DNA from 3 places in the Aurantimonas sp. C2-5-R2 genome. Region 2 is predicted to be linked to each of the others. Evidence: predicted binding sites of a transcription regulator. Region 2 holds the regulator's gene; each other region holds the start of a gene.
The links. Region 2 encodes LexA, which represses DNA repair genes until DNA is damaged. Its sites were predicted from a motif close to TGTTCNNNNTGTGTTCNG; they were not measured.

Region 1: the regulator LexA is predicted to act here: its motif matches at 4,535-4,552, upstream of VQ044_RS00675 (putative DNA modification/repair radical SAM protein).
Region 3: the regulator LexA is predicted to act here: its motif matches at 1,171-1,188, upstream of def (peptide deformylase).

The regions. Positions count from the first base shown of each region.
Region 1 is NZ_JAZHLJ010000001.1:129,958-137,272, forward strand. Features, by position in the region: gene cydB (cytochrome d ubiquinol oxidase subunit II) at 1-599, shown strand, start outside; gene VQ044_RS00660 (DUF2474 family protein) at 596-733, shown strand; gene VQ044_RS00665 (UdgX family uracil-DNA binding protein) at 734-2,209, opposite strand; gene VQ044_RS00670 (DUF4238 domain-containing protein) at 2,219-3,247, opposite strand; gene VQ044_RS00675 (putative DNA modification/repair radical SAM protein) at 3,274-4,521, opposite strand; gene VQ044_RS00680 (FAD binding domain-containing protein) at 4,694-5,503, opposite strand; gene VQ044_RS00685 (xanthine dehydrogenase family protein molybdopterin-binding subunit) at 5,648-7,315, opposite strand, start outside.
Region 2 is NZ_JAZHLJ010000055.1:12,258-19,572, forward strand. Features, by position in the region: tRNA gene VQ044_RS18375 (tRNA-Ser) at 520-609, opposite strand; gene lexA (transcriptional repressor LexA) at 871-1,602, opposite strand; gene VQ044_RS18385 (molybdopterin molybdotransferase MoeA) at 1,646-2,884, opposite strand; gene moaC (cyclic pyranopterin monophosphate synthase MoaC) at 2,881-3,378, opposite strand; gene trpC (indole-3-glycerol phosphate synthase TrpC) at 3,375-4,190, opposite strand; gene trpD (anthranilate phosphoribosyltransferase) at 4,187-5,218, opposite strand; gene VQ044_RS18405 (peptidyl-prolyl cis-trans isomerase) at 5,215-7,104, opposite strand.
Region 3 is NZ_JAZHLJ010000039.1:30,093-37,407, reverse strand. Features, by position in the region: gene VQ044_RS15860 (DNA recombination protein RmuC) at 1-1,138, opposite strand, end outside; gene def (peptide deformylase) at 1,286-1,801, shown strand; gene fmt (methionyl-tRNA formyltransferase) at 1,809-2,768, shown strand; gene truA (tRNA pseudouridine(38-40) synthase TruA) at 2,768-3,547, shown strand; gene VQ044_RS15840 (hypothetical protein) at 3,558-4,193, opposite strand; gene dapE (succinyl-diaminopimelate desuccinylase) at 4,153-5,343, opposite strand; gene VQ044_RS15830 (lytic transglycosylase domain-containing protein) at 5,520-6,497, shown strand; gene VQ044_RS15825 (phosphodiester glycosidase family protein) at 6,505-7,275, opposite strand.

The sequences.
Region 1 (7,315 bases), on a different contig from region 2:
TGGTCCAAGGCATCGAGGTGTCCGGCCGCGCCTATGCCGGCGGCTGGTTCGACTGGCTGACGCCGTTTTCGCTGATGACCGGTGGCGCCGTCGTCATCGGCTACACGCTGCTCGGCGCAACCTGGCTGGTGATGAAGACCGACGGGGAATTGCGCGACATCGCGCGCCGTTATGCCTTTTTCGCTGGGGTCGGCACGCTGTTGCTGATGGGCGCGGTCAGCCTGTGGATGCCGTTTTTGAAGGAGGAGTTCTACCTGCGCTGGTTCGCTTTCCCGCAGATCCTCTATGTGGCGCCGGTGCCGATCCTCACCGCCATCGCCGCCTTCAGCCTGTTGCAGTCGCTCGCCGCCGGCAAGGACGTGCGGCCTTTCCTGTCCGCACTGGCGCTCTTCCTGCTCGCCTTCGCCGGGCTCGGCATCAGCTTCTACCCGAACATCATTCCACCTGACGTCACCATCTGGGAGGCCGCCGCGCCGGATGCCTCGATGGAATTCCTGCTGGTCGGCGCATCGGTGCTGATCCCGATGATCCTGATCTATACCGGCTATGCCTATTGGGTGTTCCGCGGCAAGGTCCGCCCCGGCGAGGGCTACCATTGAGCCGCGCCCGAGGCGGGGCCGGCGATGACGGACCGCTGTGGAAGCGGATCGGCTGGTTCGTCCTCTTGTGGCTCGGCGGCGTCGCGGCGGTGGGCCTCGTGGGCTTGATGATCCGCAGTGTGCTGATCGGCTGATCAGGCCGCCAGCTTCAGTTCCGGCAGGAAGTCCAGCACCATCGCCATGTCGGCGTCGAACGCTTCGCTCTCGCGCGCCCGCACCGCCTCGTCGGGAAGCCGCAGGATATAGGACGGGTGGATGGTGACCAGCAGCTTGGTCGCCTCGTCGAGGTCGATCAATCGCGAGCGGGCGTCGCGAATGGTCACCGATCTGCCGAGCACGGCCTGCGCCGCTGTGGCGCCGAGGGCGACGATCAACTTCGGCTTGATCAGCTCGCGTTCCAGATCCAGCCACCAGCGGCAGGCTTTCACCTCGCCGGCATTGGGCTTGGCATGGATGCGACGCTTGCCGCGCGGCACGAACTTGAAGTGCTTCACCGCGTTGGTGACATAGGCCTGCCGCCGGTCGATGCCGGCTGCGGCGAGCGCCTGATCGAACACCTTCCCGGCCGGGCCGACGAAGGGCTCGCCGGCCAAATCCTCCTGGTCGCCCGGCTGCTCGCCGACGAAGATCACCGGCGCATTGTCCGGTCCCTGGCCGAATACCGTCTGGGTCGCCGGCTCCCAGAGGGGGCAAGCCTTGCAGGACTTTGCCGCCGCGCGCGCCGCGCGGATGCTGTCGGGTCGCGCATCGCCCGCTGCGTGATCGGGCGCTGTGCTCGTCTTCGCCATCTGCTCGCGCTCCATCCGTCGCTCATGGGAGAAACTCGGCAGGGTCGGCGCGGTTGCGATCATCCGACGCGCCGCCGCATCGGCGCCCGCGACAAGCTGCTTGATCAGCGCCGTCTCCGGCATGTTGGCCCAGTATTTCTTGGGCATTTCCGCCTGCATCGCCTTCACCTTCAGCCGCGCGGGGTTGAAGATCGAGGCGTAATAGGTCAGCCACAGCGCTTCCATGTCGTCGTCCTTGGGACGCATGTCCTTGGTCGCCCCCGGCAGAAATACCAATTCCGCGCCATCCCAGTGGACCGAGCGCTCGGGAGTCATGATCGTCCAGACCATGCCGGCGAAACGCCGGGCGAAGAACGGCGCAGTCAGTTCGACCACGTGGTGGAACGGCTCGAACCAGGCGACGTAGTGCTTGCCGCCCTCGCCGTCCTCGACCTCGCGAAAGCGGACGAAGGCCTTCATCTTGTGGCTGTCGCGCCGCACCGCCTTCTCCATGGCGGTGGCGCGCAGGACATCCGGGTCCGACGCGATCTCGAGCAGCTTCTTTTCCGTCTGCAGCCGCCACAGCAGCCGGTAGGCGAAGACGAACCGATCGGAATCGGCGTGGCAGAGCAGCTTGCGGGAGAGGTCAGGAAAGGCCTTTGGAACCGTCGGTTGCGCGGCGTCGGCGGGCGCTTCGGGCAAGGGCTCGGCGAACAGGCCGGGTGCTTCATCGTCGACGACGAAGCTCAACGCATCGGGCGGAATGCCGAGCGCCAGCGCCGTGCGGGCGGCTTTGCGCCAACCGTCGAAATCCGCAGGGAAGGAAAGGATGGCACTATGCATCCAGAGGACCTATCGGCTCTCACTTCGGTTGAAATCGTATTCCCAATTTTCCCGTCCCTCCAACGGCGCGCCCCACTCGTATTTCAATCGATATACAAGCCCGTCCTCGGTCAAACATTCGTCTGCTTTCGGTATGGGGCATTGTTGCAAATTTTCTCGCCATTCTGGAAAATGGCTCGCCGACGAAGCGAAAATATGCCGATCAGCATATAACGCAACTTTCGTGTTAATCCGTTGAACTGTCTTTGCACTAAATGTCTCGCGGTGTTGGTCCCTAATTGAAGAATCCGATTGCATGAATAATGCAACCTTCGACGTGATAGGAAATATCAACTCCCATGATTCGGTTGTCGAATACGAGAATGGAACGATTTTCTCGATCGCGTTAGTTCGATTATGGAATACAACAGGATTGTCTGATGATATAAAATCGACATTCGATCTGTTATGCAAAAATCTGGGATTTTCTCCAATATTGATAAATGAATCAAGATTTTTTATAATATACGGTAAAGAGGATACTGCGCGATGCGGATCGATATTTACGGCGATTCTTCCACTACGAATGAGATTGGATAAGCTCGCGTCATCTCCAGGAGAAGGATAAATTTTCCTGAACTCCGCATTCACATCTGCCGTTGCTGCATCCGAAATGGATTCGGATGCTCGAACCACACATTGGCGTAAAGCTTCGATAATCGCTTTCATTCGATTTGGAACACGCACATGTGTTGCAATCATAAACTGTATTAGATTTCCCCAATTTTCCTTCTTGATATTATTGCGATTTCTGATTGCATCTACGAGAGACGGCCATCCAGTTTCTATTTCCTGCGAAAAAAAGTTTTCGATGATGTTATCAAACCGACGCTCTGCGTGCACCGGCTGCGAGTACATGTACTGTTGCCGCAACGCTTTCTCAGGTTTTTGAGCGTAATTTTTATTATTCCAAATATCTCTTAAACACAGATCGTCCTCTACGCTCGTAAAATTTTTCGAGTAGCATTTCGGGATATAATGATGTTGTTTTTGTTCCAAAATCTATACCTATCGAGCGCATTGCATTATTTAAACAGCTCCAGTTGGGCTCGTTGTCCCCCCGTCGGCAGGAAGGTGGCGCGCAGGCCTTCGCTGTCCGTCGCCGCGCCCGGCGACCAGTCGAGGGCGGTAACGAAGGGCCGGACCTTGGCGATCGACTGGCAGAGCCGGGCAACATCGTCGAGCCTGAGTGTGCGATGGCGGCGGGTCGACAGGATGCGGTTGACCGCGCGAGTTCCAAAACCCGGCACGCGCAACAGCAGTTCCCGGTCGGCGCGATTGACGTCGACCGGGAACCGATCGCGGTGCTTCAACGCCCAGGCGAGCTTTGGATCGACGGCGAGATCCAGCATCCCGCCTTCGCCGCCGGAAACGATCTCGCCCCGGTCGAAGCCGTAAAAGCGCATCAGCCAGTCGGCCTGATACAGGCGGTGTTCGCGCATCAGCGGCGGCGGGGCGAGCGGCAGCCGACTGGAGGCGTCGGGGATCGGTGAGAAGGCGGAGTAATAGACCCGTTTGAGGCGGTAATTGCCGTAGAGATTCTCCGACCGGCCGAGGATGGCATCGTCATCGGAACCGTCGGCGCCGATGATCATCTGAGTCGACTGGCCGCCCGGCGCGAAGCGCTGTGGCTTCGCCCGGTCCTTTTTCTCGCCCTTGTGTTCCTCGATCTTGGCCCGGAGATGGCCCATCGAGCGGCGAATGTCGCGCGGCTTCTTTTCCGGCGCGAGTGCCTCCAGGGTCAGGTCGGTCGGCAACTCGATATTGATCGACAGGCGGTCGGCGAAGAGCCCCGCCGCCTCGATCAGCGCGGGCGATGCGTCGGGGATCGTTTTCAAATGGATGTAGCCGGCGAAATTCTCCTCCAGCCGCAGCTTTCTGGCGATCCGTACCATCTCCTCCATCGTATAGTCGGAGTTGCGGATGATGCCGGAGGACAGGAACAGGCCCTCGATGTAATTGCGCTTGTAGAACTCCATCGTCAGCGTGACGACTTCCTCGACCGTGAAACGGGCGCGGGCGACGTTGGAGGACGAGCGGTTGACGCAATAGACGCAGTCATAGACACAAAAATTGGTCATCAGGATTTTCAGCAGCGAAATGCACCGTCCGTCCGGTGCATATGCATGGCAGATGCCCGAACCCTCGGTCGAGCCGATGCCCTTCGTCCGCGAGGAATCGCGCCGAGTCGAACCGCTGGACGCGCAGGAAGCGTCGTATTTGGCGGCGTCGGAGAGGATCGCGAGCTTGTCTAACAGTGTCGTCTTGGCCATGACGCGGATATAGCGTTCATGGAATGTTCTCGCCAGCAAATTTCCGGATTTCTCGGCGAGACCCAGTGTCGCAGGTTCGATCACGCGGCTGTGGACCGCGTCCATGAGACGAAAAGGCCGGCCAGACGTTCTTGTCCAGCCGACCGACCTTCAGTCTGACGCCCTGCGTCTGTCAGCTCGCGGATTTGGCCTTGTTCACTGCCCGCTTGGTGACGACCTTGACGAGGTTGGCGCGATAGGCCGACGTGCCGTGCAGGTCCGACAGCATGTCGCCCTCGTCGACCGACAGCCCGTCCACGGCCGAGCCGTCGAAGTTCGATGACAGCGCCTGTTCAGCGGCTTCCCAGCGGAAGGCGCCGCCCATGCTGGCACCGGTGATGCCGACCTTCACCTCGCCGCCGCGCTTGGCGACGAAGACGCCGCACATGGCATAGCGCGAGGCCGGGTTGCGGAACTTCTCGTAGGCGCATTGGTCCGGCGCCTCGAAGGACACCGCCGTGACGATCTCGTTCTCCTCCAGCGCCGTCTCGAACAGGCCGAGGAAAAAGTCATCGGCCGCGATCTCGCGCCTATTGGTATGGATCGTCCCACCGAGCGCTTTCAGGGCGGCGGGATAATCCGCCGCCGGATCGTTATTCGCCACCGAGCCGCCGATCGTGCCCATGTGGCGCACCGCGATATCGCCGATCAGGCCGGCGAGATCGGCGAAGCCATGGCAGGCGGCTTTCAGCCCGTCATGGGCGGCGATCTCGCCATGGGTCATGCCGCCGCCGATCCTGATCGACTTGCCGTTGACCGTAATGCCCTTGAGTTCGGCGATATGGCGCAGATCGACAAGGTCGCTCGGCGCGGCGAGCCGCTGCTTCATGGTCGCGATCAACGTCATGCCGCCAGAGAGGAATTTTCCCTCGCCGCCGGATTCACCGACCAGCTTGACGGCCTCGTCGATCGACGTGGGGCGGTGATAAGTGGTCTCGTACATCGGTTCTGCTCCCTCTGGCGCCGGGTCCGGAAATCGCGGAAGGACCGCGCGGCGCGATGGTTCGGATCGAAACGGGGCAAGGCAGCCCCTAAAATTCTCCCGGCGGCCCTTTTTCGCGGCCACCGGGCGGTTTGTTCTGCTCGGTCAGGCGACCGCGTTGAGCGCCTTCCAGACCTTTTGCGGCGTCGCCGGCATGCTCAGATCGTTGTTGCCGATCGCGTCGGTAATGGCGTTGATCACCGCCGGCGGCGAGCCGATCGCGCCGGCCTCGCCGCAGCCCTTCATGCCGAGCGGGTTGCCGGGACACAGGGTCTCGTTGGTCGAAACCTGGAACATCGGAAGGTCCCACGCCCGCGGCATGGCGTAGTCCATGTAGGACGCCGTCAGCAGCTGGCCGGTGTCGTCATAATGGGCGCCTTCCAGAAGCGCCTGGCCGATGCCCTGGGCGAGACCGCCATGGACCTGACCCTCGACGATCATCGGGTTGATCACCCGACCGAAATCGTCGGCGGCGACGAACTGGATGATCTCGGTCGTTCCGGTATCAGGGTCGACCTCGACCTCGCAGATGTAGCAGCCGGCCGGGAAGGTGAAGTTGGTCGGATCGTAGAACGCCCCTTCCTTCAGGCCGGGCTCCATTCCTTCGGGGAGATTGTGGCCGGTATAGGCGCCGAGACAGACCTCGTGCCAGGCCAGCTTCTTGTCGGTGCCTGCGACCTTCACCTTGCCATTCTCGATGACGATGTCGCCCTCGTCGGCCTCCAGAACGTGCGCTGCGATCTTCTTGGCCTTGGCCTCGACCTTGTCGAGCGCCTTGTGGATCGCCGACATGCCGACCGCGCCGGAGCGCGAGCCGTAGGTGCCCATGCCGAACTGCACCTTGTCGGTGTCGCCATGAATGACCTGGACGTTGTCGACCGGCAGGCCGAAGCGTTCGGCCACCAACTGGGCGAAGGTCGTCTCATGGCCCTGGCCGTGACTATGCGAGCCAGTGAGGATTTCGACCGTGCCGACCGGATTGACCCGAACCTCGGCCGATTCCCAAAGGCCGACGCCGGCACCGAGCGAGCCGACCGCCTTCGATGGCGCGATGCCGCAGGCTTCGATGTAGCAGCTCATGCCGAGGCCGCGCAGCTTGCCGCGCTGCTTGGCCTCCGCCCGCCGTGTCTCGAAGCCGGCGACGTCGGCGGCCTGCATGCCGGCGTCCAGCGTCGCGTCGAAGTCGCCCGCGTCATACGCCATGATCACCGGCGTCTGGTGCGGGAAGGAGCGGATGAAGTTCTTGCGCCGCAATTCCGCCGGCGAGATGCCGAGTTCGCGCGCCGCCGTCTCCACCGTTCGCTCGATGACGAAGGTCGCCTCAGGACGCCCGGCGCCGCGATAGGCGTCGACGGGCACGGTGTTGGTGTAGACCGCCCGGACATTGGCGTGGATTGCCGGGATATCGTACTGGCCGGAGAGCAGCGTCGCGTAGAGATAGGTCGGGGTCGCCGACGAGAACAGCGACATGTAGGCGCCGAGATTGGCGATCGTGTCGACCTTGAGACCAAGGATCTTGTGGTCGGCGTCTAGCGCCATCTCCACCTCGGTGACGTGGTCACGGCCGTGTGCGTCGGTCAGAAACGCCTCGGTGCGATCCGATGTCCACTTGACCGGAACGCCGGTGCGCTTGGACGCCCACAGGCAAACGATCTCTTCGGGGTAGATGTAGATCTTGGAGCCGAAACCGCCGCCGACGTCAGGTGCGATCACCCGCAGCTTGTGTTCCGGCGCGACGTTGTAGAACGCGCTCATCACCAGCCGGGCGACATG
Region 2 (7,315 bases):
CTGGAGAAGCGCCTGCTTCAACCCGAGCGGCTGGAACAGGTCCTCGCCACCGTCCTCGACCGCCGTCAGGACCGTTCTGACCGCCGCCGCGAACATATCGCTGAACTGAACAAACGCGCCGCTGAAACCGATCTGCGGCTGAAGCGGCTGTATGACGCCATCGAATCGGGCGTGGCTGATCTGGACGATCCGGCGCTGAAGGACCGCATCACCGGCCTCAAGGCGATTCGCGATCAGGCGAGAGCCGATGCCGACCGCGCGCAGGCCCTGTTGGAAAGCTCAGGCCAGAAGGCGATTACGCCGCAGATGGTCCGCAAGTTCGCCCAAACGGCCAGGGAGCGGATGCGCCTCGACGGAGGCGGCTATCGCCGCGATCACCTGCGGGCGCTGGCCCAAAGGGTCGAGGTCGCTGAAGGCGAAGTGCGCATCATGGGATCGAAGGGAGATTTGCTCAGAACGCTCGCCGCCGCATCCGGCGTAAAATCGGCCACGCACGGCGTGCCCGGTTCTGTTCTGAAGTGGCGGAGAGGAAGGGATTCGAACCCTCGATACGGTCTCCCGTATACTCCCTTAGCAGGGGAGCGCCTTCGACCACTCGGCCACCTCTCCGAGGACGCAGATACCTGCGCGACGGGCCCGGTGCAAGGGAGGCAAGAAGAAAACCCGGTGAACATGATCGAAAGGCACCCCGCGGCCATTCAAACCGGACACCGCGAAACCTCGCCCCGACCCGGGAACGATCCACACGCGCTTCCTTCGCGGCGCCGTCACGGCTCTGCGCGGCGCGGCCTGGTTCGCGGCTCAAGCAGCAGCTGGCACAGGTCGAAAAGTTGGCTCCGCGGGATCGGTTGCCAACTGTCGGTCCGGCCTTCAGTATTTGCGGATGAGCCCGACCAGCCGGCCCTGAACCTTGACCCGCTCGGAGCCGAAGATCCGCGTTTCATAAGCCGGATTGGCAGCCTCCAGCGCAATCGTATTGCCGCGCCGGCGAAACCGCTTCAGCGTCGCTTCCTCCTCGTCGACCAGCGCGACAACGATCTCCCCGGGCGTCGCCGTGTCGGCGCGGCGAATCACCACCGTGTCGCCGTCGAGGATTCCGGCTTCGATCATCGAATCGCCCTTGACTTCCAGCGCATAATGCTCGCCGCCGCCAAGCATATCCGGCGGCACGGCGAGGGAATGGGTGGTGTGCTGGATCGCCGAAATGGGAACGCCCGCCGCGATCCGGCCCATGACCGGAATCGAGACTGTGGCCGGTTCAGGCGGTCTCGTCGTCGCGCGTCGGGAAATCGGCTCAGACGTCTTGCGTGCCGCGTCGCGGCTTCCTTCGATCACGCTCGGCGTAAACCCGGCGTGGCCGACGGGGGCAGGGCGGTCCTTCTGCATCGCTTCGGGCAGCTTGAGGATCTCCAGCGCTCGCGCGCGATTGGGCAGGCGCCGAATGAAGCCCCGCTCCTCAAGCGCGGTAATCAGGCGATGAATGCCGGATTTTGAGCGAAGCTCCAGCGCGTCCTTCATCTCGTCGAAGGAGGGAGGCACCCCGCTATCCCTCAGCCGTTCGTGAATGAACGACAAAAGGTCGTGCTGCTTGCGTGTCAGCATCGAGGCGACTCCCTAAAACAAAACCTGAACAAACCTATCTGTTCTAGTTGTGTTCCGCAAGACCCTTCCATTCGTCGAGCACAACGTAGCGGCAAGCCTCGCCCGCACTGGCCGGAGCCGCCGAAGGAGCCCGCACGAGCAGCGCGTCGGCCTGCGCGTAGGTGGACAGGAGGGAGGAATCCTGGCGGGGCAGCGGAATGACCCGGATGACGCCGTCTTCTCGAACCTCCAGCCGCGACCGGACGAAGTCGGTCCGCAGGCCATTTTCAGGCATCGGCGCACCGAGCAGCCCATGCCGGTAGAGCTGGCGATCGGGAAGGCCTGCCAACCGGCGCACCAATGGAACCAGGAACAACCTCGCCGCGACCATGGAGGAGGCCGGATTGCCCGGCAGTCCGACGATCGTCAGATCGCCGAGCCGCCCCGCCATCAATGGCTTGCCGGGGCGCATCGCGACCTTCCAGAAGTCGAGTCCGACGCCGCGGTTGGCGAACACCTTGCCGACCAGATCGTGATCGCCAACCGACGCCCCGCCGATCGTGACGAAGACATCCGCCCGGTCCCGGATGGAATCGCTCAGGCGCGCGTCGATCGTGGCGACGTCGTCGCCAGCGATCCCGCAGTCGATCGCATCGCCGCCGGCCGCTACCACCATCGCCGCGACGCCGAACGGGTTGGAGGCGACCAACTGCGAGGGACCGAGCGGCTCGCCGGGCAGCACGAGTTCGTCGCCGGTTGCGAGGATGGCCACCTTCGGCCGCGCCAGCACCGTCAGCGCGGGGTAGCCGCAGCTTGCCGCAAGCGCGATGGCGCCGGGCGTGAGCAGGGCGCCGCGGGTCAACAACGTCTCGCCCGCAGCGAAATCGATACCGGCTGCCCGGATGAATTGGCCGGGTTCAAGCGAAACCGTCGGCCGCACGGTGCCGTCGACCTCAACGCGGGCGTCTTCCTGGATCAGGATCGCATTCGCGCCATGCGGCACTGGTGCCCCGGTGAAGATTCGCACCGCTTCACCGATTCCCACCTTACCGTCGAAGGCGCGCCCGGCGGCGGATTCGCCGACGACCCGCAGGGCCTCGAACGGCGACTGCGCGTCCTCAGCCCGGACGGCGTAGCCGTCCATGGCCGAGGCATCGAAGGATGGCTGGGTGCGGCGGGCCAGGACGTCCTCGGCCAGGAGGCGTCCGGCCGCTTGCAGTAACGGCAACTGCTCGGTGCGGGTGAGGGGCACCGCACTCCCCACCAATCGTCGATAGGCTTCCTCGACGGGAAGCAGACTCATGACCCGGCCGCCGTGAAGTCGCCGGAACGGCCGCCGGACTTCGACAGCAGCCGGATGCCGGACACCCGCATCGAGCGATCCACCGCCTTGGCCATGTCGTAGATCGTCAGACAAGCGACGGAGACCGCCGTGAGCGCCTCCATTTCGACGCCGGTCTTGCCGCTGACCTTGGCCAACGCCGTGACGCGCAGACCGGGCAGGGTCGCATCCGGCGTTATCTCGACGCCAATCTTCTCAAGCATCAGCGGATGGCAAAGCGGAATCAGTTCGTGCGTCCGCTTGGCCGCCATGATTCCAGCGATCCGCGCAATGCCGATGACGTCGCCCTTCTTGGCCTCGCCGGCGAGAATCAGGTCCAGCGTCGCCGGCTGCATGGCGACGAAACCCTCGGCTTCTGCGACCCGAACGCTGTCGGCCTTGTCGCCGACATCGACCATCGAGGCAGCGCCAGCCGCGTCGAGATGGGTGAGCCCGGATTGCTTGGTGTCGGTCATGACAAGGCCCCCAATTGGCGGGTCGCGCCGAGCAGCACGCGCGTCGCCGCCTCCACATCGGCTTGGCGCATTAGGCTTTCTCCGACGAGGACGGTGCGGATGCCCCGATCGGCGAGGCGCAGGCAGTCGGCATGGGTGAAGATGCCGCTTTCGCCGACGAGAATCCGGTCGTCCGGCACCAGCGCCGCCAGTCTCTCGGCCGTCGCCAGGCTGGTCTCGAAGGTCCGCAAATTGCGATTGTTGATGCCGATCAGCGGCGTGCGGAGCTTCAGCGCACGCTCGGCTTCGGCTTCGTCATGGATCTCGACCAGGATGTCGAGGCCGTAGTGCTCGGCGGCAGATTCCAGATCGCGCGCCAGCGTATCGTCGACGGCGGCCATGATGATCAGAATCGCGTCCGCGCCCCAGGCGCGCGCTTCGGCCACCTGATAGGTGTCGAACAGGAAATCCTTGCGCAGCGCCGGCAGCGCGGTCGCCGCACGAGCCGCCGTCAGATAGGCGGGCGCACCCTGAAACGAGGGCGTATCGGTGAGGACGCTGAGGCATGTCGCGCCCCCGCGCTCATACGCCGCAGCGAGAGCAGGCGGATCGAAATCCTCGCGGATCACGCCCTTCGAGGGACTGGCCTTCTTCACTTCCGCGATGAGTGCTAGCCGACCCTCGGCGTGCCGAGCCCGGATCGCCGCCGCAAATCCTCTCGGCGCATCCGAGGGATCGATCGTGGCTTCGAGATCGGCGAGCGGCATGCGCTGTTTGGCAGCGGCGATCTCGTCGCGCTTGTAGGCTTCGATTCGCTCAAGGATGTCACTCATGCGGACGCCTCGCCGAACTTGCGCGTTGCTGCCGCCAGGCGCTCCAGGGCGGCACGCGCCAGGCCGCTGTCGATCGCATCGGCTGCCATTGCGACGCCGCCGCGAATATCCTCAGCCTTGCCGGCCATCATCAGGGCGCCGGCACTATTGAGCAAGACGATGTCGCGGTAGGCGTTTTTCGCGCCGCCGAGCACTGCGGTCAGCGCCGCGGCGTTTGCCGCCGCGTCCCCGCCCTTGATTTCGGCAAGGGGCAAACGCCGCAACCCGGCGTCCTCCGGCTCGACGCTGAAGGTGCGGATCTCGCCGTCATGGAGGGCAGCAACCGCGGTCGTCCCCGAAACGGTCATTTCGTCGAGCCCGTCACCATGCACGACCCAGGCGGATTCGGTCCCCAATTCGCGCAGCGTCTCCGCAAGCGGCAGCAGCCATTGTGGCGAGAACACTCCAACCAGCAGCTTCTTCACGCCCGCCGGGTTCGACATCGGTCCGAGCAGGTTGAAGATCGTCCGGGTGCCGAGCTCGACCCGGCTGGGACCAACGAAGCGCATCGCGGCGTGATGCGTCGGAGCGAACATGAAGCAGAGGCCGGCATCGGCGAGCACCCGCGAGATCGCATCCGGCTTCAGGTCAACGTCGACCCCGAGCGCGGCCAGCACGTCCGCCGCACCTGATTTCGAGGACAGGGCCCGGTTGCCGTGCTTGGCGACGACGAGACCGCACCCGGCGAGGACGAGGGCCGAGCATGTCGAAACGTTCAGCGTGCCGGCGTGATCGCCGCCAGTGCCGACGATGTCGATGGCGTCCGGCGGCGCCGCGACCCGCGACATGTTGGCGCGCATGACCGAGACGGCACCCGCCATCTCGTCGACGGTCTCGCCGCGCACGCGGAGCGCCATCAGGAAGCCGCCGATCTGCGAGGGCGTCGCTTCGCCGGACATCATCACCGCGAAGGCGGCCTCCGCCTCGGATCGCGTCAGGGACTGACCGTCCGCGACCTTGGCGATGAAAGGTTTCAGACTTTGGCTCACCGGACGATCGCCTTGGCGTTTTCGATGGCGGCCGGACTGACGCTGAGCGGCGTGTCGTTTTGCAGGAGTGTCACGTAGCTCTGCAGGAGATCGTTTTCGAAGATACCCTTCAACTGCTGGCGCTCCTCCGCCGCGACGTTCGCGGCCGGATCGGCGGGAGGGGCGATTTCGGTAACCTTCAGGACAACCTGTGAGCCCGACTCGCGGCCGCGCGCCGTGGTGATCGTTCCATCGCCACCGGAGAACGCCGCGGCGACGCCGACCTGACCCAGAACGGCCGCGCCGGACTGACGCGTGATCGACGCCGCCGTCTGCTTGCGCAGGCCCGCTTCCGCCGCCACGTCGTCCATGCTCTTGCCGCTCTCGAGTTCGGCCTTCAAGGCATTGGCTTTTTCGCTCAAGAGTCGCTGGGTCTCATCGTTTTTCCAGTCGGCGAGCACGCGGTCGCGTGCTTCGTCGAATGTGCGGTCGCGCGCCGGGTCGATACTGACGACGTCGTAGAAGACATAGCTGTTCGATTCGAAGTTGATCGGCACATTGTCGAATCCCGGCTCGGTCTCGAAGGCGCCGGCCAGAAGCTCCTTCGCCGCCGGAAGCTCCGCTACCGGCGCGCCGTCGGGACCGTTGCCCTGGCTGTCGACCGCCGGAACGGTTTCGGCCGCAATGCCCGCGGCCTTGGCCGCCTCGGCGAAGCTGGCGCCACCGGCGCGCGTATCCTCGAAGGCATTGTAGGCGCTTGCGGCGGTGTCGTTCGCCGCGACGAGCGCCAGAGCCTTGCGAATCTCGTCCGAGACCTCGTCGAGCGGACTCACACCCACCGGCTGGATTTTTGAAACGCGCAGGATCGCCGGGCCGAAGGCGCCGGCCACAACGTCTGATATCGCCCCTTCGCCCAGGGAAAACGCCGCGTCGGAGATCTTCGCGTCGGGAATTTCAGATTTGGATACCAAGCCGAGGTCGGTGTCTTCGACGGTCCGTCCGGCCTGCTTGGCGACCTCTTCGAAGCTGGCACCGCCGTCCAGCTTGGCCTTGGCTGTGTCGGCGGCAGCCTTGTCGGCGAAGACGATCTGCTGGACCTGGCGCCGCTCCGGTGTGGTATAGCGCTCCTTGCTCTGCTCGTAGTCCGCCTTCACCTGCTCGTCGGTGATCGTCGCCGGATCACTCAGCACTTCCGGCGTCAGCGTGGCGTACGCGAGGGAGCGATATTCGGGCGCGGCGTATTTCGCCTTGTTCTCCTCGAAATAGGCCGTCAGCACGTCGTCCGACGCATCGGCGACCGGTGGCACCGTCGAGGGGGACATGCTGATATAATCGACCGTCCGGCGCTCGCCATTGTAGAGGCCCAGCGCCGTTTCGAACGTTACTGGCGTATTGCCGCCCTGCGAAATCGCCTCGACGATCTGGCTGCGAATGGCGGCGTCTTCCTGGCTGCGGATATAGTCGCGCTCCCGGATACGGGCGTTGGAAAGGACCGCCTGAAACGCATTGCGCGAGAAATTTCCCGAGGCGTCCTGAAACGAGGGGTCGTCCGCGATCAGACGCGCCAGACGCTCCTCCGACAGGCCAAGGCCGATGCGACGACCCTGTTCGTCGAGCATGGCGCCGGCGACGAGCTGGCTGAGGACGCCTTGGTCGATGCCGAACAATTGGGACTCTTCCGCGGTCGGACGGCGGCCGATCTGCTGGGTCAGACGGGCTTGGGCTCGGTTGTAGGCCAGAGCGTAATCCTCCAGCGAAACCTCGGTCTTGCCAGCTGTCAGCACCGTCGTCGCCGTATCGCCGCGAAATACGTCGCCAATACCCCAGGCGGCGAAGCTGACGACGAGCAGGGCAAGGAGGATCTTCGCGGTCCACCCGGAAATGCTGCCTCGCAGTGTATTGAGCATCGTCGTCTCCCTTCGCCCGCTCGACTTTCGCGGCGGCGAAGCGAAGCAGGGCATCCATCGTTCTCAGGCCTTAATAGGAAACAGCGCGGGGCGGGCGCAAGCAGGCTGGACGATTGATTTCTCGGCTCCCTCGCATATTGCCGACCGACGATGATAGGTATGCGCCATCAGGTCCGCGCCCTCCGCGCACCGCTCCAGGGAGTAAATGTCG
Region 3 (7,315 bases), on a different contig from region 2:
TCTCCGCCTCGCCGAGCTCGACGGCCTCGATCCGCTCACCGCGCCGGATCAGTTTCTCGGTCGAGACGAGGATCTGATCGACGTCACGACCGGCTTGACCGAAATGGGTCTTCAATGCGGCGACGCGGGCGTCGAGCCGGGTCAGATCCTCCGTCAGGTGCCGGACCTCTTGTTGGATACGGCCGGCCTCGGCGCGCATCCGCGCATCCTTGAGGATCGCCTGAACGACCTGGATCGACAACAGCAGCAGCGACGGCGACACGATGACGACCCGCGCCCGATAGGCTTTCTGGACGACGTCCTCGAACCGCTCATGCAGCTCGGCGAAGATCGTCTCCGACGGCACGAACAGGAACGCGGTATCCTGCGTCTCGCCGGGAATGAGGTACTTACCGGCGATCGCCTTGACGTGGACATCCATGTCGCGCCGCAGCCGGCTTGCGGCGAAGTCGCGGGCATCGTCGCTCTCGGCGTCGCGCAGCGCGCTGTAGGCCTCGAGCGGAAACTTCGCGTCGATAGCAAGCGAGGGCGCGCCGTTCGGCATGTTGATCAGGCAGTCGGGGCGCTTGCCGTTGGAAAGCGTTGCCTGGAAGGAATAGGCAGCGCTCGGCAGTGCGTCGGCCACGATCGCCTGCATCCGACCCTCCCCGAAGGCGCCGCGCGTCTGCTTGTTGGCAAGGATGTCCTGCAACCGGACCACCTCGCCGGCCAAATTCCGGATTTCGCCCTGGGCGCGATCGATCACCGCGAGGCGTTCGGACAGGGCGGACAGCGAGGCGTTGGTCGTTGTGGTGGTCTGGATGATCGACTGCCCGACGCGCGAGGTTAGTCCGTCGAAACGCTCGGCGAGGGTGCGGGTGAGGTCCGCTTGCCGGGCGCCGAAGATCTCGGCCATTGTCTGCATCCGGCCGGTGATTTCGGACTGGGATTTCAGCACCGCGTCCAGTCGATCGGACGATTCCGCCTCGCGGCTTTCCACCAGCTCCAGTGCCTCCCGCGCCGCGCGGCGGGCGCGCAGCCACAGGATGAGGAGGAGCAACAGCAGGCCCGCCAGAACCAGGGCAAAGACCGGGACTGCATGGCTGCCGATCGTGATGATGGGCGTCGTGAGAAGGGCGGCAAGAGCGTCGCTGTCCATGGTCCGACCCTAGATTCGATTCGTTAACGAATTGGACCAAAGCACGAACATTGCTGCGCTGGAAGTATCAACGGCGCATGGAAGCCCGTCCGCATGTCGGCACCGCACCGATTGACCGCGATTGTGTCAGCGATTACCTCAGCGGCCATGACGATCAAGCCTCTCATCATTCTGCCGGATCCGATCCTGCGCCAGACCTCCAAGCCCGTCGAAACGGTTGACGACCGCGTCAAGCGGCTGGCCGACAACATGCTGGACACGATGTACGACGCGCCCGGCATCGGGCTCGCGGCGATTCAGGTGGGCGAACCGCTTCGCCTGCTGGTGATCGACATCTCCAAGGAAGAGGAAGACAAGGCGCCGCAGGTGTTTCTGAATCCCGAGATTCTGGCCGAGTCCGATGCCCGCAATGTCTATGAGGAAGGTTGCCTGTCGATCCCTGACTATTATGCCGAGGTCGAGCGGTCCGCCGAGGTGACGGTCCGCTATCTCGGCCTCGACGGCAAGATGCACGAAGAGACGGCGGACGGCATCCTGGCCACCTGCCTCTTGCACGAGATCGACCATCTCAACGGCATCCTGTTCATCGACCACATCTCCAAGCTGAAGCGGGACATGGTGGTGAAGAAGTTCACCAAGGCGGCCCGCAAGGCCATCGCGTGAGCCGGCGATGACGCTGCGCGTCGTCTTCATGGGGACGCCCGCCTTCGCCGTCCCGACCTTGCGCGCCATCCACGCCGCCGAACATGACATCGCCGCCGTCTACACCCAGCCGCCGCGCAAGGCCGGGCGCCGGGGCCTGACATTGACCCCTTCGCCCATCCAGACCGAAGCCGAACGGCTGGGGCTGGACGTTCGCACACCCTTGAATTTCAAGGATGAGGCGGAGATTACGGCCTTCGCGACGCTGGAATCCGATGTCGCAATCGTCGTCGCCTATGGCCTGTTGCTGCCGCGTCCGATCCTCGACGCGCCACGCCACGGCTGTCTCAATGGTCACGGCTCGCTGCTGCCGCGCTGGCGCGGCGCCGCGCCGATCCAGCGGGCGATCGAGGCTGGCGACGCCGCCACCGGCATGATGGTGATGCGCATGGAACTCGGCCTCGACACCGGCCCGGTGGCGCTGACGGCCGAAACGCCGATTGGCGAGACCGAGACCGCTGGCGAGTTGCACGACCGGCTCGCGGCGATCTCGGCCGATCTGATGGCCGAGGCGCTGCAAAAGCTCGAAGCCGGCACCCTGACCTTCGAGGACCAGGACGCGATCGCCGCGCGGACAGGGCGTGCGCCGCTCTACGCCAGGAAGATCGACAAGGCCGAGGCGGCGCTCGACTTTGCCGGGGACGCCCGGCTGATCGCGGCCAAGAGCAACGCCTTCTCGCCGTTCCCGGGCGCCTGGACGACGATGTCGTTCGGCGGCAAGCCAGAGCGGGTGAAGATCCTGCGTGCTTCGCCCGAGACGGGCGCGGGCGTGCCGGGCACGGTGCTCGACGACCACCTGCTTGTTGCCTGTGGTTCGGGGGCGGTGCGCCTTCTCGAACTGCAACGCGCCGGCGGCAAGCCGATGGCCGCGGACGACCTCTTGCGGGGGTCGCCCGTGCCGGCCGGCAGCGTCGCCGGCTCCACCTGATGCCCCGATACAAGCTCACTATCGAGTACAACGGCAAGCCCTATTGCGGCTGGCAGCGCCAGACCAACGACCCCTCGGTGCAGGAGGCCGTCGAGACCGCCATTGCCGGTTTTTCCGGCGAGCCTGCTGTGCTGTTCGGCGCCGGGCGGACCGACGCCGGCGTTCATGCCACCGGGCAGGTCGCGCATCTCGATCTGTCGCGCGAATGGGACTGCGTCGTCATACGCGACGCGCTCAATGCCCATCTACGCCGCGAGGCCGTCGCGATCCTCGACGTCGAGCGCGTTGATGAGGATTTCGACGCCCGCTTTTCCGCCCGCAAGCGGCATTATCTCTACCGTATCTTCAACCGCCGGCCGCCGCCCGTGCTGCTCGCCGGCCAGGTCTGGTGGGTTTCCAAGCCGCTCGACGTCGACGCGATGCATCGCGCCGCCCAGCGCCTCGTCGGCACCCACGATTTCAACACCTTTCGCTCCGCCCATTGCCAGGCCAAGAACCCGATCCGCACGCTCGAACGCCTCGACATCGTCAAGGGACCCGGCGACGAGATCCACATCCACGCCATGGCCCAGTCGTTCCTGCACAACCAGATCCGCTCCTTCGCCGGAACGCTGAAGCTCGTCGGCGAATACCGCTGGAGCGAGGAAGACGTCGTCGCCGCGCTGAAATCGCGCGACCGCATCCGCTGCGGCCCGGTCGCGCCGGCCGACGGGCTGTATCTGACGCGGATCGAATATGGCACGGCGCCGAAGCGCACACTGCCGCCTTATCCGGGCTAATATGGCCTGATCAGATCAGCGGAATGCCGGTCAGGTCCATCACCGCGCCATAGCTGACCAGGGCGGAGACGATCATCAAAATGGTGACCGCCACGGCGCCGCCCAGATCCTTGCCGGTGGCAAAGAAGATCAGCCGCACGGTGAGCGCGATCGAGGCGATGGTGACCAGCGCGCCGAGCAACGCCGTTCCGCCGCCCATGCCGACCAAAAGCACGACCAGCCAATAGGGCGCGAACACCCAGGCGAGCATGGCGCCGCCCCAATTGGTGGCGACCACCAGCGGCACGATCTTGCGGGAATAGCCGATCGGCTTGGCGACCAGCATCAGGACGAGGATCGGCAGCACCCATGCGAGAACATCGGCCAAGGCGTGCGCGCCATAGACGGCGACCGGCCCCATGTCGGTGGCCCGGCCCTCGCCCTGGACCGATTCGAACTCGATCCATGACAGCGCGATCGGCGGCAGCGCCACCACGATGGCCGAAAAGGACTGCCAGAAGCCATCGGCGGACAGATCGAGGCGCTTCAGCCCCTCGGCCCGGCCGGCCATCAGCAAGGCGGTGCCCGAGAAAAAGCGGACGATATCGTCGATGCTCGGCACCAGGTCAGGCGTGGGCGGCGAACCAGCGGGCGATGAAAGCTTCATAAATCCTCGTCAGTTCCTCGAGGTCGGACAGGGCCACCCGTTCATTGGCCATGTGCATAGTCTTGCCGACAAGACCAAATTCCACAACCGGGCAATAATCCTTGATGAAACGCGCGTCCGACGTTCCTCCCGATGTCGAGAGTTCCGGCTGACGCCCGGTGACATCCGCGACCGCGTCGATCAGCGACTGGGTCAAGGCGTCGTCCCGCGTCAGGAATGCTTCGGCCGGACGCTCGCGCCATACGATCTCGACCGCCGCCGCCTCGCGGCCGGGACGGAACCGCTGCGAAGCCGCGGCCGCTTCTATGCGCCGCGTCAGTTCCTCCTTGAGGCTCTCCGGCGTCCAGCGGTCGCTGAAGCGGACATTGAAGAACAGGCGCGCCCGCGCCGGAATGACGTTGACCGACGGATTACCGATGTCGATCGAGGTGATTTCGAGGTTGGAGGCCGGAAACTGCTCGGAGCCCGCGTCGAGCGGTTCGGCCATCAGCGCCTCGGCGATCGTAACGACCGCGCGCACCGGGTTGTCCGCCAAATGCGGATAGGCGACGTGGCCCTGCCGGCCGGTGACCCGCAGCTCGGCCGAGAGCGAGCCGCGCCGGCCCACCTTGATCATGTCGCCCAGTGCTTCGCGGTTGGTCGGCTCGCCGACGAGGCAGGCGTCGAAATCTTCGCCTCTCGCCTTGGCCCATTCCAAAAGCTTGGCCGTGCCGTTCACCGCCGGCCCCTCCTCGTCGCCGGTGATCAGTAGTGAGACCCGTCCCGCCGGGGCGCCGTGATGGACATGGCGCCCATAGGCAGCGACGAAAGCGGCGATGCCGCCCTTCATGTCGACCGCGCCGCGCCCGTAAAGCTCGCCATCGACGATCGCCGCCGAGAACGGGCCTTCCCGCCAATCGCTTATCTCGCCCGGCGGCACCACGTCGGTGTGCCCGGCAAAGACGAGATGCGGGCCGGACGCCCCGGCGCGGGCGAAGAGGTTTTCGACATCGGGCGTACCCTCACCGGAAAACACTGGGCGCTCGACCGCGAATCCAAGCGGCGTCAGCATGGCTTCGAGCGCGGCCAGCGCGCCGCCTTCGTCGGGGGTCACCGACGGGCAGCGGATCAGGCACGAGAGAATGTCGACGGGATCGGTCATCTTTGTCATGGCCGCGTCAGATAGACCAATTGATGCAGGCTCGCCACAGGCACGCGATAAGTCACCGTCACAGCTGCGGAAAATCGAGCAAAGAATGGTTTCGTCACCTTTCCGCCGCGAAGCGGACCAACGGACTGGGCGCGGCCGGTTTGTTGAGAGAAAAGTGCATGCGAGTGTTGGAGTTCATGATCCCAGCGACAAGGCGCGCCGTCACGGCGTCGACGTTCGCGATCGTCGCCATTGCGAGCCTTTCCGGTTGCGTCGCCGGCGGCTCGCCGCTGGCTACCGCCCTTGAGTCCGCACAGACCGATACGGCAACCGAGGCGGAGGTCGCCGCCCTTGCCACTGGAGTCGCCCCGTCCGACGGGGACGTGAAGATCGCGGCCCGCGAGGCGAAGCAAGCCACCGAGCGCGGCACGATCTCCGGCAGCGCCTCGCTCGACCGGATGATCGAAGAACACGCGCGCGAAAATGGTATCCCGCCGGCATTGGCCTATGCGGTCGTGCGCGTCGAAAGCCGCTACAATCCGAAGGCGCGCGGCGCCGGCGGCGTCTACGGCCTCAGTCAGATCAAGCCGGCGACGGCCCGCAGCATGGGCTTTTCCGGATCGGCCAACGCGCTCTTCGACCCGGACACCAACCTCACCTACGGCATGAAATATCTGAAGGGCGCCTGGGAACAGGGCGGCCGCGACGTCTGCAAGGCGTCGATGAAATACAAGGGCGGGCTGCGCACGACCCGCATGAGCGCCTCGGCCGCCCGCTACTGCTCCGCCGTCAAGGCGCATATGGCCGAGATCGTCAAACGGCGGCGGATGCCGGCTGTAGTCGAGGCGCCTGCCGAAGAGCCGGGCCTTATCGGAACGCTCGTCGCCGCCGTGACACCGTCGGAGGAGCCATCAACGTCTACGAAGACGAGGGTTCGTGCCGTTTCAGCCAAGCCTGTCCAGATAGCGGCGCCGAAGGAGGGGGCCGACCAGGTCGCTGTCGCCGCCGCGCCTGCCGCAGCGCCACGGGCCGAGAGCGCGGCGGCAACCGGCGGCCAGGCCGCGGTTTCAGAGGACGGTGAGGCCAAGGGCGGCCGCATCGCCGCCGCTGACGCAACGGTGGTCGCGGACGACGCCGCGCTCGCCGATCGCATGGCCGGCACCGCCGACAAATAGCGTCGGGTCAGTCGCGGTCGATGACGACCAGCATCGGCCCGAGCCGGTCGCGGCGGTAGTCGATGCCGGAACCGGGATAGTAGAGGCTCGACACCTTGCCGTCGAAGAACAGCGCATCGCGGCAGCCGAGCCGGTCCCGGAAGAACGTCGCGAAATCCCAGAAATTCACCGGCTTGCGGGACAGGACGAGGCGTACCGTCCGGCCGTCCTCGCTGGCGCAGACGCCGTTGCGAACGTAGCGGCTGTCGGAGCCGTCGATGAAACGGGGATGTAGCCGGCCGTCGATCAAGAGCATCGGCCCCGACTGTGTGGCGAGCTCCGGCGTGTGGTTGCCGGAGAGATAGCGCTCCGTATCGCGGACGTAAGCCTTGCCGTTCTCGATGAAGAACACCCCGTTCGGCTGCATCGAGAAATTGCCGCTACCGGTGCCGCGCACAGCCTGCTTCAGCACGCGCCCGTCCTGCACGGCGAGTCCCACCGCGCGGCGATCCTCGTGATACATGCCGGCGTTCATGATCAGCCGCACGCGCAGCTCGCCGACGCTCGCAGCGGCGCGCTCGAACGTCTCGTAAGGCTGTCCCGCCGCGTCCTCGGACCGCAGCATCACCGCGTAGCGGTCGAGCGGGACGTCGCAGACGATGTAATCGACGCCCCCGGCGGTTTCGGTCCGGCAGAGACCCTGATGGTCCGGCGGAATCGCCGGCGCCGGCTGCAACCAGCCGAACAGGCCGCCGAGCGCGGCGAGCGACAACGGCCAGAAGGATTGCAGTCTCGCCATCTCATCCTCGCTCAGGCCCGGGCTGATGCAGTCCGGCTAG